DNA from 2 places in the Streptomyces sp. CC224B genome. Region 2 is predicted to be linked to the other one. Evidence: riboswitches for the same ligand, from Rfam matches in the RefSeq annotation. Region 2 holds a riboswitch; the other holds the start of a gene.
The links. Region 2 has a riboswitch for glycine ahead of gcvT (glycine cleavage system aminomethyltransferase GcvT). Riboswitches for the same ligand answer to the same signal wherever they lie in the genome.

Region 1: it holds a riboswitch for glycine, as region 2 does, so the genes downstream of both, gcvP (aminomethyl-transferring glycine dehydrogenase) here and gcvT (glycine cleavage system aminomethyltransferase GcvT) in region 2, are expected to answer to the same signal.

The regions. Positions count from the first base shown of each region.
Region 1 covers NZ_JASCXL010000027.1:68,194-83,474, forward strand. Annotated here, with positions in the region: gene QK440_RS13555 (EamA family transporter) at 1-408, opposite strand, end outside; gene QK440_RS13560 (Clp protease N-terminal domain-containing protein) at 670-1,212, opposite strand; gene QK440_RS13565 (hypothetical protein) at 1,412-1,612, shown strand; gene QK440_RS13570 (putative protein N(5)-glutamine methyltransferase) at 1,634-2,440, opposite strand; gene QK440_RS13575 (PadR family transcriptional regulator) at 2,778-3,410, opposite strand; gene QK440_RS13580 (PhzF family phenazine biosynthesis protein) at 3,736-4,563, shown strand; gene QK440_RS13585 (type II CAAX endopeptidase family protein) at 4,647-5,447, opposite strand; gene QK440_RS13590 (glutamate--cysteine ligase) at 5,659-7,176, opposite strand; gene QK440_RS13595 (hypothetical protein) at 7,674-8,255, shown strand; gene QK440_RS13600 (DUF5999 family protein) at 8,587-8,793, shown strand; gene gcvP (aminomethyl-transferring glycine dehydrogenase) at 9,005-11,893, opposite strand; glycine riboswitch at 12,081-12,179, opposite strand; gene QK440_RS13610 (PRC-barrel domain-containing protein) at 12,462-12,836, shown strand; gene QK440_RS13615 (DNA polymerase IV) at 13,423-15,009, opposite strand; gene QK440_RS13620 (MerR family transcriptional regulator) at 15,278-15,281, opposite strand, start outside.
Region 2 covers NZ_JASCXL010000045.1:35,046-50,326, reverse strand. Annotated here, with positions in the region: gene QK440_RS19435 (glycoside hydrolase family 25 protein) at 1-216, opposite strand, end outside; gene QK440_RS19430 (phosphatidylinositol-specific phospholipase C) at 421-1,296, shown strand; gene QK440_RS19425 (GNAT family N-acetyltransferase) at 1,419-2,318, opposite strand; gene QK440_RS19420 (L-serine ammonia-lyase) at 2,602-4,002, opposite strand; gene glyA (serine hydroxymethyltransferase) at 4,188-5,450, opposite strand; gene gcvH (glycine cleavage system protein GcvH) at 5,480-5,857, opposite strand; gene gcvT (glycine cleavage system aminomethyltransferase GcvT) at 6,049-7,182, opposite strand; glycine riboswitch at 7,340-7,442, opposite strand; gene QK440_RS19400 (AAA family ATPase) at 7,595-8,338, shown strand; gene QK440_RS19395 (enhanced serine sensitivity protein SseB) at 8,441-9,238, shown strand; gene QK440_RS19390 (enhanced serine sensitivity protein SseB C-terminal domain-containing protein) at 9,502-10,278, shown strand; gene QK440_RS19385 (ABC transporter permease) at 10,698-11,702, shown strand; gene QK440_RS19380 (ABC transporter substrate-binding protein) at 11,805-13,574, shown strand; gene QK440_RS19375 (ABC transporter permease) at 13,767-14,768, shown strand; gene QK440_RS19370 (ABC transporter ATP-binding protein) at 14,765-15,281, shown strand, end outside.

The sequences.
Region 1 (15,281 bases), on a different contig from region 2:
CGCCGCCCGGGTCACGGGCCGGCGCTGCACGAACCGCACCCAGCCGAGGACGAGCGCGGGCGCGAGGTACTCCACGAGCAGGGCCACGCCGACCGGGATCCTGGAGATCGCGGCGAAGTAGCAGGCCTGGACGCCGGCGACGGCCAGCAGGCCGAACCCGGCGAGCAGCGCGGGCCTGCGCCGCACGAGCGCCCGGTGCCGCCAGGCCACGGGCAGCATCACGAGCGCGGCGCCCGCGACGCGCAGCCACACCACGTGCAGCGGGTCGAGGCCCGCCTCGATCAGCGGCTTCGCCGCGACGCCGGAGCCGCCGAAGGCGACCGCCGACACCAGGGCCAGACCGAGCCCGAGCCCCCTGCCGCGCTCCGCCCGCCCCGCCCCGTCACACTTCTCCTGAGACGCTCGCACCGGCACATGATGTCAGCAGACGTCATGACCGTCACCCCTGATGACCACTGTCTCAACCGGCGGACGGGGGCGGGCCCTTCGGCACCGGGCCGACGGCGGACCAGACGGGCTCTTCAGCACCGGGCCGACGGCGGACCAGACGGGCCCTTCGGCACCGAGCCGACGGCGGACCAGGCAGGCTCCTCGGCACCGGGCCATCCGCCCGACCCGCACCTGCCCCATGGACGTGCGGCACCCGCTCCGGCGGCTGGGGCGACCCCGTCAGCGGCCCGGCTCGCACCCCACCTGGGCACCGGTCCCGATCCGGGTGAGCAGCGCGTCGAGGTCGACGCCCGCGTGCCGCAGCACCTCGGCGGCCCGGCTCTCCCTGTCGGCGGCGAGGGCGGCGAGCAGGTCGAGGCCGCCGGCCGGGGTAGCGCCGCGCAGCACGGCCCGGACGCGGGCGGCCTCCATGGCCCCGGCGGCCGCGGGCGACAGCACCGTCTCCTTGGCCGCGGCCACGACCGGTACGGCGCCGGAGTCCTCGACGCTGCTCCGCCACTGGAGCCCGTACCCGATGCTGCGTTGCACGAGGTAGCCGAGCAGGCGCGCCAGTTGGGGCCCGCCGTCGAAGACGGCCCGCACCTCGGACTCGTGCTCGATCAGCGAGTGCAGCAGGTGCGCCGTGTCGACCTGCCGGTCCCCGTCGCGTACCGCACGCCGGCGTGCGCCGGCCACGACCGGGGCCAGCGCCGCGCTCGGGCCGGTGTCGATGTCTGCCCGGGTCGGGCCGGGCTCTGCGCCCTGGGGGGTACGGCTTTGCACTCTCACACCCCATCAGTCCCCCGCGGGGCCCGGCATCGGCGGCGGGGAGCATTTCCGCGTCCCACACAGGGTGTGCACACCTGGGTGGGTTGTCCTCCTTACGGATGACTTCCGGCCGTTCTCGCTGGTGGGGGCGCGCGCCGCCGTGCTTCGCGCCGGGTGCGCAACCATCGTGCCCCGGCGCTCGTCCGTGAGGGGCATGGAGAGCGGGTGTTGGTTGGTCACCCTGCCGGCGGCCGACGGACGACTGTACGTGTACCGGGTGTACGCGCCCGCGGACGCGCTGCCCGCCGACCTGTTCTGGGACGCCTGGCACTGCCACGACGAGGGTCCGTTCCCCCGCGCCCCCGACCTCTTCGACGCCGCGGTGATACGGCACGTCGGCCGGGCGCCGCGCTGAGTCCCCGCCGGGCGGCTGCCGTCATGCGTCGGCGCGCCGCGCGACCACCACCGTCGCGTACAGCTCCTCGTCGGTGACGACGCGCGGCGCGAGCCCCGCGTCCGTGACGGCCGCGACCGCTGCGGGCACCTGCCGCTCGCTCGTCTCGAAGAGCAGCAGGCCGCCGGGCGCCAGCCACCGCGGCGCCTCCGCGGTCACCCGCCGCAGCACGTCGAGCCCGTCCGCGCCGCCGTCGAGCGCGACGCGCGCCTCGTGTTCGCGGGCCTCGGCGGGCAGCAGCGCGACCTCGCCGGACGGGACGTAGGGCACGTTGGCGAGCAGGATGTCGGTCCGCCCGCGCAGCGCAGCGGGCAGCGCCGCGTACAGGTCACCCTCGTGGACGTGGCCGCCGAGCGCGCCCACGTTGCGGCGGGCACAGGCGACGGCTGCCGGGTCGATGTCGGCGGCGTGCAGTTCGGCGCGGCCGAGGGCCGTGGCGAGCGCCGCGCCCAGGGCACCCGACCCGCAGCACAGGTCCACGACGACGGCACCGGGTGCCGCGAGCGCGGCCGCCTCGCGGACGAGTGCCTCGGTGCGGCGGCGCGGCACGAAGACGCGGGGGTCGACGGCGACGCGCAGCCCCGCGAACTCGGCCCAGCCGACGACGTGTTCCAGCGGCAGCCCGCTCACCCGCCGCGCCACCAGGGCGTCCAGCTCCGCGGGCGTCGCCGCGGCGGCCACCAGCAGCTCCGCCTCCTCCTCCGCGAACACGCAACCCGCGGCGCGCAGCCGCGCCACCGCGTCCGCACAGGCCGGGTGGTCGGCGTCGGGTCGGGCGGACGACGGCATGCGGGGGCCTTTCCAGCAGTACGAGCAGTTGTGCAGCGGTGCAAGCGGGTACGAAGCCGTACGAGCAGGCAGTACGAGCCGTACGAGCAGCACCGAGAGGGTGCCGGGCCGCGGAGCGGCAGGCGGAGCACCACCCTATCCGGCGCCCAGCCGCGGCCACTTCGGCCGTCCCACCCCTGTCCTCGAACGAGCCGTACGACCGGGGCCAGCCGTACGAGCCGGGCGAGCCGTACGGGCCGGGCGACGGGCCCGCCCGGACGGCGCGGTGCCCCGCACAGGGTGTGCGGGGCACCGGCACGGCCGCGCTCCGGATACGGGCGGCGCGGCCCGCTCCACCTCAGTCCTCATCGGCGAGGATCAGGTACAGCTTCTTGCGGGCGTCGTTGATGACGGTCAGCGCCTTGTCGCGCTGTTCCTTGGAGCCGGTCTTCCAGACCTGGCCGAACGCCTCCATCAGGCCGAAGCCGGCCTGCCGGATCTCGGTGAGGGCCTCCCAGTCGACGCCGCGGCCGGAGTCCTCCCAGGGCGCCTCGGGCCCCTCGTCCGCCGCCGCGCGGCCGGAGTCGGTGAGCGAGAAGAGCTTCTTGCCGCCCTCGCTCGCGCTGGCGATCAGCCCCTCGTCCTCCAGGAGCTGGAGGGTCGGGTAGACGGAGCCGGGGCTGGGCTTCCACGCCCCGCCGCTGCGCTCGGCGATCTCCTGGATCATCTCGTAGCCGTGCATCGGCCGGTCCTTCAGCAGCGCCAGGATGGACGCCCGGACGTCGCCGCGCCGGGCCCGGCCGCGCGGGCCGCCCCTGCCGCCGCGCCCGCCCCAGGGGCCGGGGCCGCCGAAGCCGGGCCCGAAGGGGCCGAACGCCGCGCGCCGCCCCTCGAAACCGCCCCGGCCCTCGGGCCCGGGTCCGTGGGGTCCGCGCCCGCGGCCCCGCCTGTGCTCGTGCTCGTAACCGTGTTCATAACCGTGGGAACGCATGTCGGTCAGTCCTTTCCTCGTTCCATGGTGTCGCCGCGAGCGTTCGCGGCGCCTGGTCGGTGACCACGCTTCTGGTCGGCGGCTCGGCCGACAGGGACCGCGTCGGTCACCTCGCAACATCGCATCGACATCGACTCGACATCATTGATCAGTCGCGATGCTTCAACGATATATCGGAACAGTACGTACGACAAGACTTCGACGGCCAACCCCGACAAAAGGAGCCACCGCCCCGACCACAGACCGACGGAATCTCGTGAACAAAGGCCAGTCATGACGGATTGGCCTTGGCGGCGCGCCCTGGTGGCTCCCTAGGGTCGTCCGCATGACCACATCCCCACGGACCCGCATCCGTGTCGTCGACGCCTTCGCCGAGCGCCCCTTCACCGGGAATCCGGCCGGAGTGCTGCTCCTCGACTCGTTCCCGGACGACGACTGGCTCCAGCGGGTGGCCGCCGAGGTGAACCACGCGGAGACCGCCTTCGCCCACCCGCTGCCCGAGGGCGACGGGGTCGACTGGGCGCTGCGCTGGTTCACGCCCGCCACCGAGGTCGACCTGTGCGGCCACGCCACGCTGGCCACCGCGCACGTCCTGCGCTCCACCGGCGCCGCCGAGGGGCCGGTGCGCTTCGCCACCCGGTCCGGGGTGCTCACCGCCACCGCCCACGCGGACGGCTCGATCACGCTCGACTTCCCGACGGCGCCGCTCACCCCCGCCACCGTCCCGGACGGCGTCGCCGAAGCCCTGGGCGCCGAGCCGCTGTCGGCGTACGACACCGGGCCACACCTAGGCGACCTGCTGGTCGAGCTGGTCGACGAGCGGACCGTGCGCGCGCTCACGCCGGACCACAGGGCCCTGGTCGCGCACTCGGAGCGCGGCATCATCGCGACGGCCCGCGCCGAGGACCCCGCGCGCGGGTACGACTTCGTCTCACGCGGCTTCTTCCCGCGCGTCGGCATCGACGAGGACCCGGTCACGGGCAGCGCGCACACCGCCCTGGCGCCGTTCTGGTCAGGGCGCCTGGGCCGCGCCGACCTCACCGGCCTCCAGGCCTCGGCGCGCTCCGGCCTGGTCCGCACCGGCCTGCGCGGCGACCGCACCCTGCTGACGGGCCGCGCGGTCACCGTCATCGAGGGCGACCTGCTGGCCTGACGGCGGCGACGCGCGCCCCGCCTACGGCACGGGGTGGCCGCTCCACGGCACCGGCGCGGCCCCCGCCGCGCCGCGCCCCCGCGTCACGCGGTGGGCAGCCACCCGACCTTGCCCGCGAGCAGCCCGTAGCCCACGAAGGCCCCGATGTCGAGCAGCGAGTGGGCCACCACCAGCGGCCCGACGCGGCCCCAGCGCCGGTAGAGCAGCACGAACACCACGCCCATCGCCATGTTCCCGATGAACCCGCCGATGCCCTGGTACAGGTGGTACGACCCGCGCAGCACCGAACTCCCCACCAGCGCGGCCATCGGCGTCCACCCGAGCTGTCCGAGCCTGCGCAGCAGATAGCCGACGACGAGCACTTCCTCCAGGATCGCGTTCTGCAGCGCCGACAGGACCAGCACCGGGTACTTCCACCACACGTCCGGGAGGTTCTCCGGGACCACCGTGAGGTTGAAGCCGAGGCCGCGGGCCGCCAGGTAGAAGGCGATGCCCGTCGATCCGATGACGGCGGCCACCGCGGCCCCGCGGCCGAGGTCCGGCCACGGCCGCGTCCGGTCGAAGCCGACGGTCCGCAGCCCCGAGCCCTCCCGCAGCAGGAAGTGCGCGACCAGCACCACGGGCACCAGCGCGGTGGCGATGCCGAAGAGCTGCCACGCGAGGTCGAGCCAGGGCCGCCCCGGTGCCGCCGAGGTGTTCATCCGGGCGGCCTGCTCGTCCAGGCCGCCCGGCCTGGTGACCGACCCGATGAAGCTGATCAGCGACGACACGCCGCTCGCGCCCAGCGACAGCGCGAGCACCAGCAGCGTCTCGTGGCCGAGGAACCGTCGCGAGAGCCTCGTCTCGGGAAGGACACCGGCCGTCGGCCCCGGCTCCGCTCGCACTGCTGCCTCCACTGGCGCGTTCCGCCTCGTCGCTCGCGTGCCGCCCGCGCCGCCGTCGTCCCGGGGCGGCGGGCGCACCTGGATCGTCACAGCTTGCCCGATGCCCTCGGCGGGCGGTCGGCCGACCCGCGCTCACGCCGTCGCGCACCCGCCCGGGACGCGGTCTCCCGTCCCGCGGTCCCTGTCGTACGCCCTCACGTACGGCGCTTCCTCACACGCGCAGCGCCGGTTCCGGCAGCCCCACCGGCCAGGTGTGCACCGGCTCCCCGGCGTGCATCAACGCGCTGTACCGGCGCGTGGTGGCGGCGAGCGCCGCCTCGCGCTCCAAGCCGCCCTCCAGTGCCCGGTGGTACGTCGCCGCCTGCCAGGTCGCGCCGTTCACGCGCCGCCTGCACCGCTCGTCGATCACACCCAGGTACAGATCGCGGTCGGCGGGCTCCACGCCCCAGGCGTCGAGTCCGGCCGCGGCGAGCGGCAGCAGCTCGTCGCGCACCAGGTCGACGGCCGCCACCTCCACCAGTCCGCCGTGCCGGCCGCGCCGCGGCCACTCCAGGCGGGCGTCGATGCCGTAGCGGCAGGCGGTGTCGAAGTTCCGGGCCGCCACCTCGAAGGGCAGACGGCTCCACACCGGCCGCGCCTCCTCGGCCAGCGCGCGCACCAGGCCGTAGTAGAAGGCGGCGTTGGCGATGACGTCGGTGACGGTGGGGCCCGCGGGCAGGACGCGGTTCTCCACGCGCAGGTGCGGCACGCCGTCGGCGATGCCGTACACGGGCCGGTTCCAGCGGTACACCGTGCCGTTGTGCAGCGTCAGTTCGGCCAGCCGCGGCACCCCGCCCTCGTCGAGCACGCGCTGCGGGTCCTCGTCCTCGCACAGCGGGATCAGCGCCGGGAAGTACCGCAGGTTCTCCTCGAACAGGTCGTACGCGCTGGAGATCCACCGCTCGCCGAACCAACTGCGCGGCCGCACCCCCTGCGCCTGGAGCTCGGGCGGCCGCGTGTCCGTGGACTGCAGGAACAGCGGCGGCCGCGACTCCCGCCACAGCTCGTGCCCGAACAGGAACGGCGCGTTGGCGCCCACCGCCACCTGCGCGGCCGCGATCGACTCCGCGGCGTTCCAGACGTCGGCGAACTTCCCCGGGGTGACCTGGAGGTGGAGCTGCACCGACGTGCACGCCGCCTCGGGCGCGATGGACGCCGACGAACACCGCAGCCGCTCCACGCCCTCGATGTCGAGCGCGAAGTGCTCCCCGCGGGCCGCCACCATCTGGTCGTTGAGCAGGGCGTAGCGGTCGTCGTCGGAGAGGTTCGCGGAGACCAGGTCGGCCCGGCTCAAGGTCGGCAGAATACCGATCATCACGATGCCCGCGTCCACCTCCGCCGCTTTCCGGTGGGCATAGGCGAGGCCCGTGCGCAGCTCCTCGGCGAGCTGGTCGAGAACGCGGCCGCCCAGCCGGTGCGGGGCGATGTTCACTTCCAGGTTGAACATTCCGAGTTCGGTCTGGAAATCGCGGCTCGCGATACGCTCGAGAACTTCCGCATTCATCATTCTCGGAGTGCCGTCGGGTCCCGTGAGATTCAGCTCTATCTCGAGGCCCAGGAGATTCTTGGGCCGGTCGAAGCGCCGCTCCTCGAGCATCCGCCCGAGCGCGTCGAGGCACTGCTGGTGCTTGATCCGGTACAGCTGGCGATCGGACAGGTCGTACGACCCCGCCTCGACCTTCTCCCCCATCGGAGCGTCCCTCCTCGCCTGGGCGGCACACAGCCCGGCCGCTGTGTACGGAGGATGATGCCCCGCCGATGTGATCCATAACGCCCCCGCGGAGCCGCCCGCCCGGTAGGCTACGGAAAGGTGACCCGCGGCACATTCGCCAGGCAAGCCGCAGCGCGCAGATTCAATGCCTCCGGTTGTGGTCGAAAATACCGGCGAGAACCGGCCGACCGCACCCGCGAGAAGCCCCGAGGTCAATCGCCCGGAACGGATCGTGAATCAGGAGAAATCTCCCATAAGCGCGACCGGATGAAGCCTTGACCGGCATATGGGGAACGGCTAGCGGAAACTTTTCCTGAACACTTGTCGTATAAACTCCCTGGTTGAGGCAGAGAGTTGGCGCTCGCGGTGCCCCCCCCCCCGGGTCCCCTGCCCCCGCCCCCTCTGACCCCGAGCAGACAGCGCTGTCCGCACCTGCCCCCGCCCCGCCGTGCCTGTCGAATGAGAGGCGACCCACCATGCCGCTGCATGTCCCCCCGGCTCCCGCACCCGCTGTACGCAGTGTCCTCACGGCCCTCGGTTCCCCCACCGCCGTCCGCGAGGCCCGCACCCCGTCCCTGCGTGCCGCCCAAGGCCCCACGCGCCCGGAAACGCCGCTGCCGCTCTTCGAGTTGGTCCGCTCGGCGGCGCCCGCCGCGGCCACGAAGCTCACCGGGTGGCGGTTCCTGATCCGCTCCGGCGAGCGCGCGGTGGCGGCGGCGGACACGATGCTCACCCCGGACGGCTGGGCGTTCTCGCACTTCTGCGAAGGCCCGTACATCGCCTCCACCGAGCGGGCACTGCTCCACGCCGAGGCCCTGCCGCAGGCGTACCAGCCGCGGCTGCTCTCCGTGCCGGAGCTCTACATGCTCACCCTGTGGCTGCACGGCGACTGCACGACGGACGGCGCGAGCGGCGCGCTCGACCCCGCTGACGTACTGGTTCCGCTCGCTCCCGCGCCCCCCGGCATCGCCGCCCACCGCCCGCACCGCGCCGCCGACCTGCTGCCGGTGCTCATCCACCGCCTGACCCCGGCCCCGCTGCTCACCTCACCCGCCTGACCACCCGCACCTGCCCGCCCACGTGCCCCGCCGCCCCCGGCCGCGGGGCACGGTGCTGCCCGGTGCCGCCCGGAATGCCCATCCGGACTAGCCCACTTCGGCCACGCCGAACCACCCGAAGGGACAGGGGAGTTGGACTGAACCGTCCGCGCGGGTGATACGTCCTTAAGCAGTAGGAAACCGGTGCCGCAAAATCCCTGCGGAATCACGCCCGTGGGGCAACACTGGACGGGACCGACTCGACCAACGGGGGAACGGGGGCGGCATGACCACCACATCAAGCCGTAGCACGGACGCGACCACCACCACTTCGCAGCGAAAGAACCCTTCCATGTGCCAGCACCAGCCACCCTGCCCGACAGCCGAATCCGCCGACAGGGAGGCCGCGTCGCTCGTCGCGCACCACCCGGAGCAGGGCTGGAGTCTGCTGTGCAACGGCGTCCTGCTCTTCGAGGACACCGGTGAGCTGCTGCCGAACGGCGAGATCATCGCGCCGCACCGGCCGCTGGGCACGAGCCAGGTGATGACGGCCGCCTGAGCCGCCGGCACGACCACACCACCGCGGAACAGCGCCTTCGCACCGAACCGGTACCTCACCGGACCGCTGCGAAACCCGAAAGGGCCGGCCCGGAGGACTTCTCCCGAAGTCTCCGAACCGGCCCTGACTTGTGCGCGCCGCACCCGGCCGCCCTCACCCGGCAACCGGCAGGCGCCCGGCCCCCGTGGTCCTGGGTCCCGGGGGCGCGACCTCAGTCCTCGTACGCGTCCAGCGGCGGGCAGGAGCAGACCAGGTTGCGGTCGCCGTACGCCTGGTCGATGCGGCGCACCGGCGGCCAGTACTTGTCCGCCGCGGACACCCCGGCCGGGAAGACGGCCTCGGCGCGGCTGTAGCCGTGCTCCCAGTCGTCGCCGAGCGCGGCCGCGGTGTGCGGCGCGTTCCGCAGCGGGTTGTCCTCCGCGGCCCACTCGCCGCTCGCGACCTTCTCGATCTCCCCGCGGATGGCGATCATCGCCTCGCAGAAACGGTCCAGCTCGACCAGGTCCTCGCTCTCCGTCGGCTCGATCATCAGCGTGCCGGCGACCGGGAAGGACATGGTCGGCGCGTGGAAGCCGTAGTCGATGAGGCGCTTGGCGATGTCGTCGACGCTGACGCCCGTGGACTTGCTCAGCGGCCGCAGGTCGATGATGCACTCGTGCGCGACGAGCCCGCCGGGGCCGGTGTAGAGCACCGGGTAGTGCGGCTCAAGGCGCTTGGCGATGTAGTTCGCCGACAGGACCGCCACCTGCGTGGCCCGCTTGAGGCCCTCGCCGCCCATGAGCCGGACGTACGCCCAGGAGATCGGCAGGATGCCGGCCGAGCCCCACGGCGCGGCGGAGACCGGGCCGACGCCGGTCTCGGGCCCGGCGGCGGGCTGCAGCGGGTGGTTGGGCAGGTACGGGGCGAGGTGCTCGCGCACCGCCACCGGGCCGACGCCGGGACCGCCGCCGCCGTGCGGGATGCAGAAGGTCTTGTGCAGGTTCAGGTGGGAGACGTCGCCGCCGAAGTGCCCCGGCTTGGCGAGCCCCACCAGCGCGTTGAGGTTGGCGCCGTCGACGTACACCTGGCCGCCCGCGTCGTGCACGGCCGCGCAGATGTCGGCGACGTGCTCCTCGAACACGCCGTGCGTGGACGGGTAGGTGATCATGAGCACGGCGAGCTGCTCGCGGTGCTGCTCTATCTTCGCCCGCAGGTCCTCGACGTCGATCTCGCCGTCGTCGGCGGTCTTCACGACGACGACCTTCATCCCGGCCATCACGGCGCTCGCGGCGTTGGTGCCGTGCGCGGAGGACGGGATGAGGCAGACGGTGCGCTGCTCGTCGCCGTTGGCCCGGTGGTAGCCGCGCACCGCGAGCAGACCGGCCAGCTCACCCTGGGACCCGGCGTTCGGCTGGAGCGAGACCTTGTCGTAGCCGGTGACCTCGGCGAGACGTTCCTCCAGCTCGCGGATGAGGGTCAGGTAGCCCTGCGCCTGCGGGGCGGGCGCGAAGGGGTGCAGCTGCCCGAACTCCGGCCAGGTGACGGCTTCCATCTCCGTGGTCGCGTTGAGCTTCATGGTGCAGGAGCCCAGCGGGATCATGCCGCGGTCGAGCGCGTAGTCGCGGTCGGCGAGCCGGCGCAGGTAGCGCAGCATCGAGGTCTCGGAGCGGTACTGGTGGAAGACCGGGTGGGTCAGGTACTCGTCCGAGCGCAGCAGCCCCGCGGGCAGGGCGTCCTCGGTGCTCGCGTCCAGGGCCTCGATGTCGGCCTCGACGCCGAACGCCGACCACAGAGCGGCGAGCTGCGCGCGCGTGGTGGTCTCGTCGCAGGCGAACGACACGTGGTCGGCGTCGGCCAGGTGGATGTTGACCCCGCGCTCGCGCGCGGCGGCGACCACGTCGGCGGCCTTGCCGGGCACCCGGGCGGTCAGCGTGTCGAAGTACGCGCCGTGCACGATCTCGACCCCGCCCGCCGTCAGGCCCGCGGCGAGCAGCGTGGCGTACCGGTGCGTGCGGCGCGCGATGGCCCGCAGGCCCTCGGGGCCGTGGTAGACGGCGTACATCCCGGCCATGACGGCGAGCAGCACCTGCGCGGTACAGATGTTGCTGGTCGCCTTCTCGCGGCGGATGTGCTGCTCACGGGTCTGCAGCGCCAGGCGGTAGGCCTTGTTGCCGTCGGCGTCGACGGAGACGCCGACCAGGCGGCCGGGCAGGTTGCGGGCGAACTTCTCGTGCACCGCCATGTAGCCGGCGTGCGGCCCGCCGAAGCCCATGGGCACGCCGAAGCGCTGCGTCGTGCCGACGGCGATGTCGGCGCCGAGCTCGCCGGGCGAGGTGAGCAGGGTCAGCGCGAGCAGGTCGGCGGCGACGGTGACGATCGCGCCGCGCTCGTGGGCCTGCTCGATGACCGGCTTGATGTCGCGGACGGCACCGGAGGCGCCCGGGTACTGGACCAGGACACCGTTGATCTCACGCCCGTCGAGCTCCGCGGGCAGGCCGTCGCTCAGGTCCGCGACGACGACCTCGACACCGGTCGGTTCGGCCCGGGTCCGGATCACGGCGACGGTCTGCGGCAGCGCGTCGGCGTCGACGACGAACACGCCGTTCTTGACCTTGCCGACGCGGCGCGAGAGCGCCATGGCCTCGGCGGCGGCGGTGCCCTCGTCCAGCAGGGAGGCGCCCGAGGTGGGCAGGCCGGTCAGGTCGGCGACGACGGTCTGGAAGTTGAGCAGCGCCTCCAGACGACCCTGCGAGATCTCCGGCTGGTAGGGCGTGTACGCCGTGTACCAGGACGGGTTCTCCATCACGTTCCGCAGGATGACGGGCGGCGTGAACGTCCCGTAGTAGCCGAGCCCGATCATCGAGTCGAGGACCTGGTTGCGGTCCGCCAGCGCACGCAGCTCGGCCAGCACCTCGGCCTCGGTGCGGGCGCCGGGCAGCTCCAGGGCCTCGGCGTTCTTGATCACATCCGGCACGGCGGCCGCGGTGAGCTCGTCGAGGGAGCCGTACCCGACCTGGGCGAGCATCTTGGCACGCGCTTCGGCGTCGGGGCCGATGTGCCGCTGCTCGAAGGGGATGCCCTGTTCGAGTTGCGAAAGCGGGGTGCGAGGAGTGGCGGTCATGGCGGAGGCCTCCTGGTCTGGCACGACCTGCGAGGGGTACCACGGCGCGGGTACCCGTACGGCCTCCCCCTCTGTCATCTCAACCTGAGAGCTTCACAGGCCCGCCCAGGGCGGCCCTGCTTGCACCGTCGGTGAGGAAGGGATTCGAACGTGCCCGCCCGACGCCCGCCCTGCTTTCCAGAGTGGCCTCATCCGTGCGGTACAGGGGCCTGAGAGATTCCGGGGAGGAGTTGCTCCTTCGGCGCTCCCCGGTGCTGCCACCGAAGAGCTCTCCCGCACGGGGTCAACAGCCGCTTGCCAGCCTACCAGCGAGGTCCCTGCCCGATCCCTCGAGTGGCCGCCCGCCCCGAAGTGCTCTTTCGTAGTGATGAGGGGGTGCTGCGAAAGTACTTCCGAGCGTGACAAGCGCCGACGAGCACTGGCAGGCCGGATAAGTCCTCATAAGGGCTGAGAAGCCCGAGATACGCCTAGAAGTACTGTGAAGCGCTGAGAAGCGACATCGACCTCGGCGAGCAACGACAACCGAAAGCCGGTCAGCCCGGATGAGCCGCGATCAACGGGAGGGAACGTGCAGACAGATATCGATCCCCGCAACCTGATCGGCCGCAAGGCGTTCGACCGCGACGGCAACAGGATCGGCACGGTCGACGAGATCTACCTCGACGACGCGACCGGCGCCCCTGAGTGGGCCGCCATACGCACCGGCCTGTTCAGCCGGGACGCCTTCGTCCCGCTGGAGTCCAGCGAGCTGGTCAAGGACGGCACCCTCCGCGTCCCCTTCGACCGTGCCCTGATCAGGGACGCCCCGGATTTCGGCGTCGGCCGCCACCTCTCCCCCGAGCAGGAACTCCAGCTCTACCGCCACTACGGCCTGGACGTCGCCCCGGCCCCGCCTTTCCCCGATCACGACTTCGGCCCCACCCCCGAAGACAGCAACACCTGACCATCCCCATCCGACTGGCCCCCACCCGGTGGCCCCCAGTCCGGCTGCCTCCTCGTCCGGGCTGCCCCTCGCCCGGCTACCTCCCGTGCGCCTGCCTCCCGTACGGCTGCTTTCCGTACGTTGCCTCCCGCACGGCTGTCTCCTCGCCCCGGCTGCCCCTCGCCCGGCTACCTCCCGTGCGCCCTGCCTTCCGTACGGCTACCTCCTCTCCCGGCTGGCCCCGTCCGGCGCCCCCCATCGGGCTGCCTCCCCGTCCGGCTAGCCCGTCCGGCGCCCCCATCCGGCTGCCTCCCCGTCCGGCTGGCCTTGTCCAACGGCCCCTGCCGGTCCTCACTGAGGCTGCCGGATTTCGCTACATCTGCCGGTCCTTGCCACGCCTGCCGCTCGTCCCGTGCCTGCCGGTTCTTGCCACGCCTGCCGTCGCCTCCGCCACCGGTGCCGGTGCCCGCCCGGGCCGGTGCTCACCAGGCCTGTCGGCCTCTCCACCCCTGACGCCCGGCCAGCACCCCAGCCCTGGTCACTCAGCCGCCGACCTCCCCGATACAGCTACGCCCTACGCCCTCCGCACGCCCCCAGCGCCCCTTCCCTAGCCCGTACCAGCGATACCCCCTGCACCCCGGTCGCCCCACACGCCCACCTCATCCACGGCTGCCGCCGCCGCTCCCCCACCGACAACCCCGGCGGCCGTCACCAACGGCAGCGGATCCGAAGGCTCCAGTTCCGGGTCGTCCGTGCGGAACGTGCGCACCCGGCCCGGGGGCGACTCCGGTGTCTCGAACCGCACCGTCACCCGCCCCAGGCCGCTTCCCTGCACCCACCCGGGTCCGTACACGGCATGCCGTACGTCGTGCCCCGCGGGCCACCGCCGCTCGACAGGCGCCACCGGCTCCCCGGCCCCGGCCCCCGCAAGGACCGCCACCTGGTGCGTCGCGTCCCCCAGGCCCGAGACAGGTCTCGTCCCGGCCCCCTCAACCGACGCACCGGCCTCAGCACCACCCCCGCTCACAGCCCCTCCACCAGCTTCGGCCACCCCGTCACGCTCAGCAGGCGAGGCCCCCGGCCCCTCCCCGGCCTCCACCAGCGCATGCGCCTCGGCCTGCGCCTGGGCCTGCGCGAACAGGTCCTCCTGCGTGAAGTCCGCGAGTCCGCTCACCCCTACGCCGAGCAGACGCACCCCGCCCGTCGTGTCCACCGACTCCAGAAGCCGCGCGGCCGCCTCCCGCACCACCGCCGGGTCGTCCGTGGGCCCCCGTAGCGTCTCGGAGCGGGTCAGCGTCGAGAAGTCGAAGCGCCGCACCTTGAGGACGATGGTCCGGCCGGAGTGCCCGGCCGCCCGCAGCCGCTGCACGCACCGGTCGGCGAGCCGCGCCACCTCCAGGCGCACCCGCACCCGGTCGTGGATGTCCACGTCGTACGTGTCCTCGACACTGACGGACTTGGTGTCCCGCTCGGCCACCACGGCTCGCTCGTCCCGCGCCAGCGCCATCGCGTACAACCCCTCGCCGTGGGCCCTGCCCAGGAGCCGCACCAGCTCGTCCTGCCCGGCCTCCGCCAGCTCCCCCACCGTGGTGATCCCCGCCCGCCGCAGGTGGTCCCCCGTCGCCGGGCCCACGCCGGGCAGCACCCGCACCGACATCGGCCCGAGCAGCTCCCGCTCCGTGCCCGGCTCTATCAGCCTGAGCCCGTCGGGCTTGGCCTCCTCGGAGGCGATCTTCGCGAGCATCTTGGACGCGGCGAGCCCCACGGACCCCGTCAGCCCCGTCACCCGCCGGATGTCCGCCCGCAGCCGCTCCCCCACGGCCCGGGCCGAGGCCGCGTCATCGGCGACTCCACCGGCCTCCAGGTCCACGAAGGCCTCGTCGAGGCTGAGCGGCTCCACGAGCGGCGACAGCTCCCGCAGCAGCCCCATGACCTGCTCGCTGATCTCCCGGTACAGCCCGAAGCGCGGCACGAGGTACGCCGCGTTCGGCGCGAGCCGGCGCGCCTGCCCCATCGGCATGGCCGAGTGCACCCCGAACCGCCTGGCCTCGTAGGACGCCGTCGCCACGACCCCGCGCGGCCCCAGCCCGCCGACCACGACGGCCTTGCCGCGCAGGCTCGGCTTCGCGGCCTGCTCGGCTGACGCGTAGAAGGCATCCATGTCGAGATGCAGGATCGTCGGCGCGGTTCTCACACCTCTGATGCTGCCCTACGCCACTGACAATGCCCTGGACCAGGCCCACCGGCCGACGGAACACGACAACCGCCCCAGCCGAAGCACCTCGGCACACAGGCAGCAACAACCTCGTGGCTTGCAGCCCAGGGAGGAGCGAGGAACCCCGTCACCAGCGCGGACCGGCGCACCGCAAGGGCGCGTACGACCCCCTGCGCGCTCCGCAGGCCCGCCCCCGCACCAGCCCGGCACGGAACAGCCTTCGGCCCGATACGCGGCCCTCAGGCCCTCAT
Region 2 (15,281 bases):
CTTGGCCACGAAGTACTCCGCCTGGGCCGTGATGTTGCCCGGCCACAGGAAGTGGTAGAAGCCGACGACGCAGCCGGCGTCGCGGGCGCGCTTGGTCTGGGCGGAGAGGCGGGGGTTGATGTAGGAGCGGCCCTCCGTCGCCTTGACGATGACGAAGGAGATGCCCTCCGTGGAGAACGACGACTGATGGGAGCTCACGTCGATGCCGCGCAGCATGGGGTGGCCTCCGGGAGTGGGGGGAGGGAGGGTACGGGGAAGCGGGTGAGGGGAGGGGAGGGGCCGCCGGGGGCGCGGTGGGGGGTTCGTCCCGGCGGTCGGTGAAACGTGAAATGTTGACGGTGGATTGACCGTTCCCCGAATCAAGCCCCGGCATCCATACTTGAGGGCTCTTCCCACACCCCCCACCCCCAGGGGAGCCCCATGGCCCTCAGCCGTCGCGCCTTCCTCACCACGGTCGGCGCCACCGCCTCCGCCGCGCTCGTCGGCACCTCCGCCACGCGAGCGGCCGCCCGGCCGCTCGACGTCCGCGCGTGGCTGGCGGCGGTGGACTCCGCGACTCCCTTGCAGCGGCTCACGATCCCCGGCACGCACGACTCCGGCGCCCGCTTCGGCGGGTGGTGGGTGGAGTGCCAGAACACGACCCTGGGGCAGCAACTGGCGTCCGGCATACGCTTCCTGGACATCCGGTGCCGGGCCTTCGAGGGCTCCTTCACCGTCCACCACGGGGCCTTCTACCAGCACCTCAACTTCGACGACGTCCTCGGCGCCTGCCGGGACTTCCTGCGCGGGCAGCCCACGGAGACCGTGCTGATGCGGGTCAAGCAGGAGTACTCGGAGGCGAGCGACACCGCGTTCGGCGCGATCTTCGAGGACTACCTCGACCGCCGCGGCTGGCGGTCGCTCCTCCACATCGGCGACACCTGGCCGCGCCTCGGCGACGCCCGCGGGAAGGTCGTGCTCATCGCCGACAACGGCGGGCTGCCCGGCGGCATCCGGTGGGGCGACGGCACCGTCTTCGACATCCAGGACGACTGGAACGCCGCCCCCGCCGCCAAGTACCCGAAGATCGAGGAGCAGTTCCGCGAGGCCGTGCGGCAGCCCGGGAAGCAGTACATCAACTTCGTGTCCACGGCGGCCGGGCTGCCGCCGCGCTGGAACTCCGACACCCTCAACCCGCGGACGCACTCCCTCCTGGAGAGCCCGGAGGGACGCGGCTGGCGCGGGCTCGGCATCGTCCCGATGGACTTCCCGAACACCCGCGCCGGACTGGTGGAGTCACTGATCGCCCACAACTGACCTCGCGCACCGGCCGGGAGCCCTGCCGGTCGGTGGGCAGATGCCGGGCGCCGGCGAGCGGTCCGGGCCTGTCTTCGGGCCGGACCGCTCACCGCGTGCTGCTCGCCGCGTACTGCTCCTCGCTAGGCCGCTCGGCCCGCCGGGTGGAAGTTGTGGCGTTCACGGACGACGGGGAAGCCCGCCTTGGCGAAGTTCGCGGCCATGGGGAGGTTGCCCCGGTCCGTCGCTCCGCTGATGAACTCCGCGCCCCGCTCGACGAGGAAGTGGGTGCACTCCGCGAGGAGGTCGTAGGCGTAGCCGCGACCGCGCTGTTCCGGGACGACCCCGATGAAGCCGATGGTCGGGCCGGAGGGGTTGTGGGCCGGGATGTGGATGCCGGCCAGGTCGCCCTCCGGCGTGTACGCGGTCTGCCACCACTCCCGCGGGGAGGGGCACCAGTGGAAGAAGTCGAGCTCCTCCTGGGCGGCCTGGTCGAGGCCGCCCTCCCCGATGGCCTTCAGCGCGTGGGCGTCCAGCGTGGCGGAGTGGATGCGGCGCAGGGCGTCGAAGAACACGGTGTCGTCGGGTTCGGCGCTGAAGCGCAGGCGACCCGGCCGCTCGGGCAGGCCCCGCTCCGGGGTCCAGCGGTACAGGAAGCGCTCCACCAGGAGTTCGTACCCCGCCGCTCGCGCGGCGGTGAAGCGGGTCTCGGCGCAGGCGCGCAGGCCGGGCTCGTCCCGCCAGTCGCCGGGCAGGTTGATCTCGAGCTCGACCCGCCAGGGGGCGGAGCGCAGGAGCTCGGCCCCTGCCTCCTCCTCGCCCTCGGCCACGTCGAACCAGTTGATGTTGACGGGCTCCGAGTCGTCGGGGCCGCCCCACCACGCGCCGCGCGCGACGACCTCGCCGTCGCGCAGGGCGACGCGCTTCCAGTCGGGGCGGAACCGGGTACGCCGGTGGCCCTCACGGGCGCCCAGGGGGTCGGGGAGTGCGTCGAAGAGATGGGCGTCGCTCGCGGAGAGCGCGCGGATGACCGGATCGGTCATGGATTCCTCCGGGATACAGGCTGCTTGGAGCGCTCCCGGTCAGAACCTCAGAACTGACGAACCACGCCGGGACAGCGGAAGAGGGAGCGCTGAAAAGGTGTGAACCGCACGGCACTCGCCTCCTTCCATCCGTCTCAGGGCGTGGAGCCACACAGTACGTGATCTTCCGCGGGCCCGTCCACGGTTTTCCGCGCCCCCTGGCCGCCCACCTTGGCCGCGCCCCTGGCCGCCCACCATGGCCGCGCCCTGGCCGAGCCGCCCCGGCCAGGGCCCCGGAGAGGGCTCAGCACTCGATGATGTTCACCGCGAGGCCGCCCCGCGCGGTCTCCTTGTACTTCACGCTCATGTCGGCCCCGGTCTCCTTCATCGTCTTGATGACCTTGTCCAGGGAGACCTTGTGCGAGCCGTCGCCGCGCAGGGCCATGCGGGCGGCGGTCACGGCCTTCACCGCGGCCATGCCGTTGCGCTCGATGCAGGGGATCTGGACGAGGCCGCCGACCGGGTCGCAGGTCAGGCCGAGGTTGTGCTCCATGCCGATCTCGGCGGCGTTCTCCACCTGCTCGGGGGAGCCGCCGAGCACCTCGGCGAGGGCGCCCGCCGCCATGGAGCAGGCGGAGCCGACCTCGCCCTGGCAGCCGACCTCGGCGCCGGAGATGGAGGCGTTCTCCTTGAAGAGCATGCCGATGGCCCCGGCGGCGAGCAGGAAGCGGACGACGCCGTCCTCCTTCTCGGTCTCGGAGGCGCCGCCGGCCGCGAAGTTCATGTAGTAGTGCAGGACCGCGGGGATGATCCCGGCCGCGCCGTTGGTGGGGGCGGTGACCACCCGGCCGCCGGCCGCGTTCTCCTCGTTCACCGCCATCGCGTACAGCGTGATCCACTCCATGGCGTGGGCCTGCGGATCGCCCTCGGCGCGGAGCTGGCGGGCGGAGTGGGCGGCGCGGCGGCGGACCTTGAGGCCGCCGGGCAGGATGCCCTCGCGGGACATGCCGCGGGACACGCAGGCCTGCATGACGCGCCAGATGTCCAACAGGCCCGCGCGGATCTCGTCCTCGGTGCGCCAGGCCTTCTCGTTCTCCAGCATCAGGGCGGAGATGGACAGGCCGGTCTCGGCGGAGAGGCGCAGCAGCTCGTCACCGGTGCGGAAGGGGTACTTCAGGACCGTGTCGTCGGGCACGATCGGGTTCTCGCCCTCGGCGCCCTCCTGCTGGAGCACGGTCTCGTCGACCACGAAGCCGCCGCCGACCGAGTAGTACGTCTTCTCCAGGAGCAGCGCGCCGTCACCGTCGTGGGCGGCGACCGTCATGCCGTTCGCGTGGTACGGCAGCGCCTTGCGGCGGTGCAGCACCAGGTCCTCGTCGAAGTCGAAGCCGATCTCGTGCATGCCGAGGACGTTCAGCCGGCCGGAGGCCTTGATCCGCTCGACGCGGTCGTCGGCCGTCTCCACGTCCACGGTGCGCGGGGACTCGCCCTCCAGGCCGAGCAGCACGGCCTTGGGCGTGCCGTGGCCGTGGCCGGTGGCGCCGAGGGAGCCGTAGAGCTCGGCCCGGACGGAGGCGGTGTGGGCCAGCAGGCCCTCGTTCTTCAGGCGCCGGGCGAACATGTGCGCGGCGCGCATCGGGCCGACCGTGTGGGAGCTGGACGGGCCGATGCCGATCGAGAACAGGTCGAAGACCGAGATGGCCACGAGAGAACTCCAATGGTGGTTGGTAGACGCCGTCGTCTGCCGGGCGGTGCAGAGGTACAGGTCGTACAGGTCGTGCGGGTCGTGCGGGTGCTGCGGGCGCGGGACGCGGTGCGGGGCACCCCAGCTCACTGTCCAGTGTGCGGGGTGCCCCGATGTTTCGTACGTACGAACTAAAGCGTACGAAATTACTTCAGGCCGGGGTACAGCGGGTGCTTCTCGGCCAGGGCGGTCACCCGGGCCTTGAGCGCCTCGGCGTCGAAGCCCGGCTTGAGGGTCTCCGCGATGACGTCGGCGACCTCGCGGAAGTCCTCGGCCGTGAAGCCGCGGGTGGCCAGGGCCGGGGTGCCGATGCGCAGGCCGGAGGTGACCATCGGCGGGCGCGGGTCGTTCGGGACGGCGTTGCGGTTGACCGTGATGCCGACCTCGTGGAGGCGGTCCTCGGCCTGCTGGCCGTCCAGCTCGGAGTGGCGCAGGTCGACCAGGACCAGGTGCACGTCCGTACCGCCGGACAGGACGGAGACGCCGTGCTCCTTGACGTCGTCCTGGACCAGGCGCTCGGCGAGGATCTTCGCGCCCTCCAGGGTGCGCTCCTGGCGCTCCTTGAACTCGGGCGAGGCCGCCACCTTGAAGGAGACCGCCTTGGCCGCGATGACGTGCTCCAGGGGGCCGCCCTGCTGGCCGGGGAAGACCGCGGAGTTGATCTTCTTGGCGAGCTCCTGCGTGGACAGGATCACACCGCCGCGCGGGCCGCCGAGGGTCTTGTGCGTCGTGGTGGTGACCACGTGCGCGTGCGGGACGGGGGAGGGGTGCAGGCCCGCCGCCACCAGGCCGGCGAAGTGCGCCATGTCGACCATGAGGTACGCGCCGACCTCGTCCGCGACCCGGCGGAAGGCGGCGAAGTCGAGCTGGCGGGGGTAGGCCGACCAGCCCGCGACGATCAGCTTCGGGCGGTGCTCCTTGGCGAGCGCCTCGACCTGGGCCATGTCGACCTGGCCGGTCTCGTCGTCGACGTGGTAGGCGACCACGTTGTAGAGCTTGCCGGAGAAGTTGATCTTCATGCCGTGGGTCAGGTGCCCGCCGTGCGCGAGGTTCAGGCCCATGATCGTGTCGCCCGGCTTGAGCAGCGCGAACATCGCGGCCGCGTTGGCCTGCGCGCCCGAGTGCGGCTGGACGTTGGCGGCCTCGGCGCCGAAGAGCTCCTTGATGCGGTCGATCGCGATCTGCTCGACCACGTCGACGTGCTCGCAGCCGCCGTAGTAGCGGCGGCCCGGGTAGCCCTCGGCGTACTTGTTGGTGAGGACGGAGCCCTGGGCCTCCATGACGGCGACCGGAGCGAAGTTCTCCGAGGCGATCATCTCGAGGGTGGACTGCTGGCGGCTCAGCTCGGCGTCGACGGCGGCGGCGACGTCCGGGTCGAGCTCGTGGAGAGGGGTGTTCAGAAGCGACATCGGAAGATCAGTCCTTACGCCGTGTGAAGTCAGCTACCGGAGAACTCGGTGTACTCGTCGGCGGAGAGCAGGTCGCCCGGCTCCTCCGCGACGCGCACCTTGAAGAGCCAGCCGCCCTCGAAGGGCGCCGAGTTCACCAGGGACGGGTCGTCCACGACGTCCTGGTTGGCCTCGGTGACCTCACCGGAGACCGGGGAGTACAGGTCGCTGACCGACTTGGTCGACTCCAGCTCGCCGCAGGTCTCACCCGCGGTGACCGTGTCGCCGACCGCCGGGAGCTGGACGAAGACGACGTCACCGAGCGCGTTGGCGGCGTGCTCCGTGATGCCGACGGTCGCCACGCCGTCCTCGGTGGCCGACAGCCACTCGTGCTCCTTGCTGTAGCGAAGCTGCTGGGGGTTGCTCATGGCGTGAATTCTCCTGTACGCGGGCGTGTGCTGAGGAACGCGGGGATGTGCAGTCTTGCGGAGTGAGACGGGACACACGGGACACGGCGGACGCGCCGGGCCCCGGGACGTCCGGGCCGGGGCCGTGACGCGCCGGGCCCGTGCTGCCCGGACCGGGGCGGACGCGGGTCAGCCCCGGGAGGGGACGGGTGTCACTTCTGCCGCTTGTAGAACGGCAGCGCCACGACCTCGTACGGCTCGTGGGTGCCGCGGATGTCGACGGCCACGCCCGCCGTGCCGGGCTCGGCGTGGGCGGCGTCGACGTACGCCATGGCGATCGGCTTGCCCAGGGTCGGCGACGGGGCGCCGGAGGTGACCGTGCCGACGACCTCGCCGTCCACGACGACGGACATGCCCGAGCGCGGCACCCGGCGGCCCTCGGCGACCAGGCCGACGAGCTTGCGCGGGGGCGCGGACTCGGCGCGCTCGGCCGCGGCGGCCAGGGCGTCGCGGCCCACGAAGTCGTCGCCGTGCGAGGTCTTGTCGAACTTCACCACCCGGCCCAGGCCCGCGTCGAACGGCGTGAGCGACGTCGTCAGCTCGTTGCCGTACAGCGGCATGCCCGCCTCCAGGCGCAGCGTGTCCCGGCAGGACAGGCCGCACGGCACGAGCCCGGCGGGGGCGCCGGCCTCCGTCAGCGCCTGCCACAGCCTCTCGGCGTGCTCGGGGGCGACGAACAGCTCGAAGCCGTCCTCGCCGGTGTAGCCGGTGCGGGCGATCAGGGCGGGGACGCCCGCGACGGTGCCGGGCAGGCCCGCGTAGTACTTCAGGCCGTCCAGGTCGGCGTCGGTGACTGCCTTGAGGATTCCGGGGGACTCGGGACCCTGGACGGCGATCAGGGCGTAGGCGTCGCGGTCGTCACGGACCTCGGCGTCGAAGCCCGCGGCGCGCTCGGTGAGGGCGTCCAGGACGGTCTGGGCGTTGGAGGCGTTCGCGACGACCATGTACTCGGTCTCGGCGAGGCGGTAGACGATCAGGTCGTCGAGGATGCCGCCGTCCTCCCGGCAGATCATGGTGTACCGGGCACGGCCCACGGAGACGGAGCCGATGTTGCCGACGAGCGCGTGGTTCAGCAGGTCCACGGCCTGGGGGCCGGTGACGGTGAGCTCGCCCATGTGGGAGAGGTCGAACAGGCCGGCCTTGGTGCGCACGGCGTTGTGCTCGTCGCGCTCGCTGCCATACCGCAGCGGCATGTCCCAGCCCGCGAAGTCGGTCATGGTGGCGCCGAGCGAGCGGTGCAGGGCGTCGAGGGCGGTGTGGCGGGGGCCACGTGCGGTCTGACTCATCAGTACAGGCTCCAGGGCATGACGGGCGAGGTCTTTCCTCCCCATCTGTCATAAACCTGAGAGGTTCACCACGCCGCACGCGTATAACGGGGCATGACTTGCACCTTGGGTGGAGCCGCCCCGTCGGCCGGGGGTGTGGCCCGCTTTTCAGATGTGCCTCGCCCGCGCGGTACGGGGCCTGAGAGATTCAAGGGAGGAACTTGCTCCTTCGGCGCCCCGGGACGCGGACGCGTCGTCGGGGACTCTCCCGCGCGGATTCAAACGGCCGGTATGGAGTTGGCGCGCACATCATTGCACGCGCCCCCGCTTCGCAACAGCCGCAACCAAGGAGTGCCGTGGTGCCGTCTTCGCAGGACATTACCTTCTCTTTACACTCGATGGAGAGGTACTGGTGACGAGTGACGTGAGCCGCATGGGGAGGCCGATCACGGTGCGCAGGAGCAGTGCTTACGCGACGACGACGGGCGTCGCGCTGCCCGAGGCGGGTGCGGTGCTGCCCGGCGGGGGCGTCGCGCTGCCACCGCAGCCGGGCGTCCGGGCGCGCGAGGCCCTCGGGCACTACCCGCGGCCCGTCGTCCGCGACCTGCGGGCCCGCGCCGGGCGCGCCCCGCGCCGCCTGGTGTTCGCCGCGGGCGACGTGGTAGTGGTCTCCGGGCTGCCCGGCAGCGGCAAGTCCACGCTGATGCGGCGCGCGGTGGCGGGCCCGCGCGTGGACTCGCAGGACACCCGCGACCGCTGGGCGGACCGGATGCCGCGCCAAATCCCGTACGCGCTCTACCGCCCGCTGGTGCGCGTCGCGCACTACGCGCGGCTGCGCCGGGAGCTGCGCGCGGGCTCGGGCGTCGTCGTCCACGACTGCGGCACGCAGCCCTGGGTGCGCCGCTGGCTGGCCCGCGCCGCGGCCCGGCGCGGCGCGACCCTGCACCTGCTGCTGCTCGACGTGCCCGCCCCGGTGGCCCTGGCCGGCCAGCACTCGCGCGGCCGCGGCGTCTCGCGGTACGCCTTCGCGCGCCACCGCAGGACCGTCGGGCGCCTGGTGCGCGACGCCGAGCGCGGCCGGCCGCCGCGCGGCTGCGGCTCGGCGGTGCTGCTCGACCGGGAGGCCGCCGGGGCGCTGCGGGAGATCGGCTTCGCGGAGCCCGGCGACGGGGAGTGAGGGACGGCCCCGGCGGCGGGTGCGAGGGCCGCGGCGGCGTCCGGACCGGGCGGCGTTAAGGTCGGGCCGCAGGACCGCACGTCGAGCAGGGGTACGAGACACATGGACTTTCCGGGGGAGTTTCCGGGGGACGTTCCGGGGCGCGCGCACGCCCATCCCTACGGCGGGTGGCCCGCCAACGAACTGGAGGAGGTCCTCGCGGCCTCGCTCGGCGCGCCGCCCTCCGAGGCGACCGGCGCGCGGATCGTCGAGGTCCTCGGCCGCAGCCGGGTGTGGATCCCGCTGCCCGGCGGCGGCGGCCCCGACAGCGCCACCCTCGACCTGCCGACGCTGGAGCTGCACGGTCAGGCCTATGTGCCGGTCTTCACCTCCGAGCAGCAGTTCCAGCAGGTCACCGGGGGTCGGATGAGCTGCACGGTGGCGCCCGCGGTGGAGTTCGCGCGCGGGCTCCAGCCGGAGCTGGGCATCGCGCTCAACCCCGAGGGGACGGTGGCGGTGCCGCTGCCGCCCGCCGCGGTGGCGGCGCTGTGCCGGGTGGGGCGCACGGAGCTGGACGGCCCGGCGACCGGGGGCCGGGTCAGGCTCTACGAGCCCGACTGGCAGGACGACCCGGTGGACTTCCTCTCCGCCGCCTCACGGGAGTTCGAGGCGGCCGGCGTGGTGCTCACCGCGCGCCGCTGCCTCGCCACCGTCGAGGACGAGGAGCCCACGCTCTTCGTCGGCGTCGAGCTCTCCTCCTGGGAGGGCGACGCCCGCGACCTGCCCATGCGCGCCCTCTCCCGGGCCCTGACCGAGGCCGCGACCCCCTGGCCGGTCAACCTGGTCCTCCTCGACGTGGCCCAGGACCCGGTGGGCGACTGGATGCGGAGCCGGGTCCGGCCCTTCTTCACGGCACCCTGAGGGGCCCTGCGCCCCGGTTGTCACCGCTCCGCGGCTCGTCCTCGCCCGGCGAGGAGATCCAGCCCGTCCGGCGCTCGAGGACGAGGCCGAAGGCCGGTCGACGGGGCCGCGCCGGGCCGGAGCCCCGGTCCCCGGAACGCGGCCCCCGCGAGGGGGGCGCGTGCGCCCGGGCCCACTCCCAAGGCGCCCCGCCCGCTTAAGCTGGGAGGCATCACGCGGTCGGCCGACGGCCGCGCAGGCATGTCGCGAAGGGGCGGTTACGGGTGAGCGCGTCGGGCACGGCTGCGGCCGGAAAGGTCGAGCAGATGCTGCGCCAGGTGACGCCGGGGCGCTATGACGCGTACGAGGCGCTCCTGGGCGCGCTCGCCGAGGGCAAGGTGTGGATGCTGCTCTGGCACGGCCAGGCCGGTTCCCCCGACGCCCAGTACGGCAACATGGAGGTCGAGGGACACGGCTACGCCCCCTGCGTGACCTCGGCCCAGGAGCTCTCGGCCAGCGGCTGGAACCGCGGCTACGAGGTCGTCGGCGGCCTCGACGTGGCCCGCGCCCTATACCCCGACCACTACGGCCTGTGGCTCAACCCGCACGCCCCCGGCGGCGGCGTCGGCGTCCCCTGGCTCGATCTGCGACGCCTCGCCTGCGGCCTCGACCTGCACCCCGCGGGCCCGCTGCGCCTCACCGAGCCGACCATAGAACTCCCGCAGTTCTACGCGCTGCTGACCCAGACCGCGCACCGCACCCCGGCGGTCCGTGCGCTGCGCCGGGCCTGGGTGCAGCCCGCCCTCGGCGCCCCGTACCTGGCCATCGGCCTGGACGTGTACGACACCTCGCCCGCGTCGGTGGACGCCGTGCGCGCGATGATGCAGAAGTCCATCGGCGCCGTCCCCGAGGGCCTGCCCGTGTCGACGGTCGCGATGGCCGACCCGCACGACCCGGTCGCGATGTGGCTGCGCGCCCACACCCGCCCGTTCTACGACCGCGACGCCCAGGCGGCCCCCGCCCCCGCCGCGGGCGGATACGGCTACCCCGCGCAGTACTGAGGCGTTCCCGGAGGAACCCGCAGCACCCACGGCACCCGCGGCAATCCGCGGAATCCCCTCCGCGCGCCGGCCGCGGAGAACAGGACAGTGGCCGGATTCCGCTTGGCCGCACCGGCCTGATCAGCGCCTCCGTGCACGATGTCCGCATCTGAGGCCGGAGTGACCTAATGGGCCCGCGTGGTGCCTTGGCCCCCAACTGCCCCGTGTTCGTACGGCGTTCAGTCTCGTCCGGATAACGGAACACCTCGATCAGCATCACGGTTGCGCATCCATTCCCCGACAAGTCTGGTAACAGATCACGACCCCGTTGAAGACTCCCGCTCCAAGGGGCCTTCGCCCCTGTGTACGACGGACTGATCACGTCGCTACAGCGGCAAGTGCGGGCCGGTCACCGCCGGTTGAGAGGGGTCCCTGCCACGATGACGGCGCCATTGCATGACACACCTGCGGACGCGGAACCCACGGAGGACGTCGCTCCCGCAGCCGGTGCAGGGGTGAAGAAGGTCGAGGGGCGGTCCCTCAAGCAGATCGCCTGGAACCGGCTCAAGCGGGACAAGGTCGCCCTCGCGGGCGGGATCACCGTGCTGCTCCTGGTCCTGGTGGCCGTGTTCGCCCCTCTGATCGTCAGCCTGCTCGGGCATCCGCCGAACGACTTCCACCAGGAGGAGCTGGACGAGCTGACGAACCTGCCCAAGGGCGCGTTCGGCGGCGTGAGCGGCGACTTCCTCTTCGGCGTCGAGCCCAACAAGGGCCGTGACGTGTTCAGCCGGATCGTCTACGGCGCCCGCATCTCGCTGCTCGTGGCCTTCCTCGCCGCGATCGTCGCCGTCGTGCTCGGCACCCTCTTCGGCATCATCGCCGGCTACTTCGGCGGCTGGGTCGACGCCCTGATCAGCCGCGTGATGGACGTGCTGCTCTCCTTCCCGCAGCTGCTGTTCATCATCTCCCTGGTCTCGGTGCTGCCCGACGACTTCCTCGGCCTGCAGGGGACGAGCGTGCGCGTCGCGATCCTCGTCCTGGTCATCGGCTTCTTCGGCTGGCCGTACATCGGCCGCATCGTGCGCGGGCAGACCCTCTCGCTGCGCGAGCGCGAGTACGTCGAGGCGGCCAAGAGCCTCGGCGGCGGCCGGCGGCACATCCTGTTCAAGGAGCTGCTGCCGAACCTGGTCGCCCCGATCACCGTCTACGCGACACTGATGATCCCCACGAACATCCTGACCGAGGCGGCCCTCAGCTTCCTCGGCGCGGGGGTCAAGCCGCCGACCGCGTCCTGGGGCGGCATGCTGCGGGACGCCCTCGAAACGTACGAGCACGACCCGATGTTCATGGTCTTCCCGGGTGTGACGATCTTCATCACGGTGCTCGCCTTCAACCTCTTCGGGGACGGTCTGCGCGACGCGCTCGACCCCAAGGGAACCCGCTAGCAGTCCCCAACCGACTTGCCCCGGCCGCTGGTCAGGTGGCTCTTTCCATGGTTCTTCGGCAGCGACAAGCCCAGGACCGCGAATCTCGGAGGTTGCGAGAAAATGCCCACAGTTTCCCCGAAACGGCGGCTCACCGCTGGTGCGGCCCTCGTCGTCGCGGCGCTGGTGACCACCACGGCCTGCGGCGGCGGCGACGGCGACGGCGACGGTGACGGCAAGGGCGCCGGCTACAACGCCGCCCTGAACAAGGTCGCCAACCCGTCCAAGAAGACGGGCGGCACCCTGCGCATGGTCGGCAAGCAGGACCTCGACTCGGCCGACCCGCAGCGCGCCTACTACGGCATGTCCTGGGACTTCATGCGCTTCTACACCCGCCAGCTGGTGTCGTACGACACCAAGCCGGGCAAGGCGAGCACGAAGCTGGTGCCGGACCTGGCCGAGTCCACCGCGAAGATCTCGGCCGACGGCAAGACCTACACCTACAAGCTGCGCGACGGGCTCACGTGGGAGGACGGCTCGCCGCTGACCTCCAAGGACATCAAGTACGGCATCGAGCGCATCTGGGCCAAGGACACCATCACCGGCGGCCCCGGCTACCTGCGCCAGGCGCTCGACCCCAAGGGCGAGTACCCGGGCCCGTACAAGGACAAGTCGAAGGACAAGCTCGGTCTGAAGGCGATCGAGACGCCCGACGACAAGACCATCATCTTCAAGCTGCCCAAGCGCAACGGTGACTTCGAGCAGTTCCTCGCGATGCCGTCCGGCTCCCCGGTGAAGGCGGCGAAGGACACCAAGGCCAAGTACACCTCGCGGCCGTTCTCCTCGGGCCCGTACAAGTTCCAGACGTACAAGCCCGGCAAGAAGATCGTCCTGGTCCGCAACGACAAGTGGAAGAAGTCCTCGGACCCGATCCGCCCGGCGCTGCCGGACAAGATCGACGTGACGATCTCCGCCAACCTGGAGGAGAACGACAAGCGCCTGATGGCCGGCGACTACGACGTCGACCTCAACGGCACCGGCATGACCCAGTCGGGCCGCGTCACCGCCGTGCAGAAGCACAAGGGCAGCGTCGACAACATGCACACGTCCTTCGTGCGCTATGTTGCCCTGATCCACACGGCGGAGCCGTTCAACAACGTCCACTGCCGCAAGGCCGTCTTCTACGGCACCGACTTCGCGGGCCTGCAGCAGACCCGCGGCGGCAAGCTCGCCGCCGGTGAGATCGCCAACAGCACCTTCCCGAAGGCGATCCCGGGCCACAGCGACTACGACCCGTACGGCGTCCTGGCCCGCAACGGCAAGCCGGACCCGGCCAAGGCCAAGGACGAGCTGAAGAAGTGCGGCAAGCCGAACGGCTTCAGCGCCAAGCTCACCGCCCGCAACAACAACCCGGGTGAGGTCGACGCCGCCGAGGCGCTGCAGGCCCAGCTCAAGAAGGTCGGCATCAACGTCGACGTCGAGTCCCTCGACGGCGCCGACTCCGCCAGCATCACCGGCTCCCCGTCCGTGGTGAAGAAGCGCGGCTACAGCATGCAGATGTCCGGCTGGGGCCCCGACTTCCCGTCCGGCCAGGGCTACGCGCAGCCGCTGTTCGACTCCCGCTTCCTGGTCGAGAACGGCAACTACAACGAGTCGCAGATCAAGGACAAGAAGGTCGACGCGCTCTTCGACAAGGCGATCGCGGAGACCGACCCGGTCAAGGCCGGTGAGATCTACAAGCAGCTCGACAAGCGCATCCTCGACCAGGCCGACTGGATGCCGTTCCTGTACGAGAAGAACATCACCTGGCGCGGGCCGCGGCTGACCAACGCCTACATGTCCGACGCCTACAACGGCCGGTACGACTACGTCTCGCTGGGCGTCCAGAAGTAACCAGGCCGTCGCAGCACCGCCACGGCGGGCGGGCCACCCCCGCCGTGGCACCCGTCGTCGCACGCTCCCGTAGCTGATTGACCGTCACACCGCCGCCGATACCCGCCAGTCCGAAGGGCAGGTGATGGCCCCGGGCGGTGGCCTCCCGGTCCCCCACAAGGGGGCCTGGGGGCCACCGCCGGGCCGCGCACAGTGCTTGCTTATCTCATCCGGCGCCTGATCGCCGTAGTCATCATGGTGCTGGTCGTACTGCTCGCGACCTTCACCGTCTTCTTCATGCTGCCCAAGTGGGCGGGCCAGGACATCGCCGTCCTCTTCGCCGGAAAGCAGGCCGGAGCCGAGCAGCTCGCGGGCATCCGGACCAAGCTGGGCCTCGACGACCCGCTGATCGTCCAGTTCTGGGACTTCATCAAGGGCATCCCGATGGGCCGGGACTACGCCAACGGCAGCGACGTCACGCACTGCCCGGCGCCCTGCTTCGGCTACTCCTTCCGCACCGAGGCCCCCGTCTGGGACACCCTCAAGGAAGCCCTGCCGGTCACCGGCGCGCTCGCCGCCGGCGCCTGCGTCCTGTGGCTCGCCGCGGGTGTCGCCACCGGTGTCGTCTCCGCCCTCAAGCGCGGCACCGTCTGGGACCGCGCCGCGATGACCACCGCCCTCGGCGGCGTCTCCCTGCCCGTCTTCTTCACCGGCATGGTCGCGATGGGCATCTTCGTCCACAACCTGGGCTGGGTGAAGATCGCCGACAGCCTCAGCACGGACGACAGCATCGACGTCTGGTTCCAGACGCTGATCCTGCCCTGGATCGTGCTCGCCTTCCTCAACGCCGCGATGTACGCGCGTCTCACCCGCGCCACCATGCTGGAGGTCCTCGGCGAGGACTACATCCGCACCGCGCGCGCCAAGGGCCTCGGCGAGTCCGTCGTCATCCGCCGGCACGCCCTGCGCTCCGCGATGACGCCGATCCTCACCGTCTTCGGCCTCGACCTCGGTGTGCTCATGGGCGGCGCCGTCCTCACCGAGTCCACCTTCAACCTGCCGGGCCTCGGCCTGGAGGCGGTCAGGGCCATCGGCAGCAAGGACCTGCCCGTCATCCTCGGCGTCACGCTGTGCGCGGCCCTCGCCATCGCCGTCGCCAACCTCGTCGTCGACCTCCTGTACGCCGTCATCGACCCGCGAGTGAGGCTGGGATGACCGAACTGAGCAAGAGCGGTGCCGTGGTGGGCGAGCCCACCACCGGCTCCGCCGCCCCCACCGCCTTCCTCGAGGTCCGCGACCTGAAGGTGCACTTCCCGACCGACGACGGCCTGGTCAAGTCCGTCGACGGGCTCAGCTTCTCGCTGGAGAAGGGCCGCACCCTCGGCATCGTCGGCGAGTCCGGCTCCGGCAAGTCCGTCACCTCGCTCGGCATCCTCGGCCTGCACACCGCCGGACAGTACGGCCGCCGCCGGGCGCAGCTCTCCGGCGAGATCTGGCTGAACGGCACCGAGCTGCTGAGCGCGCCGCCGGACGAGGTGCGCAAGCTGCGCGGCCGCGAGATGGCCATGATCTTCCAGGACCCGCTGTCGGCGCTGCACCCGTACTACTCCATCGGCAAGCAGATCACCGAGGCGTACCGGGTCCACCACGACGTGGACAAGAAGGCCGCCCGCAAGCGCGCCATCGAGATGCTCGACCGGGTCGGCATCCCGCAGCCGGACAAGCGCG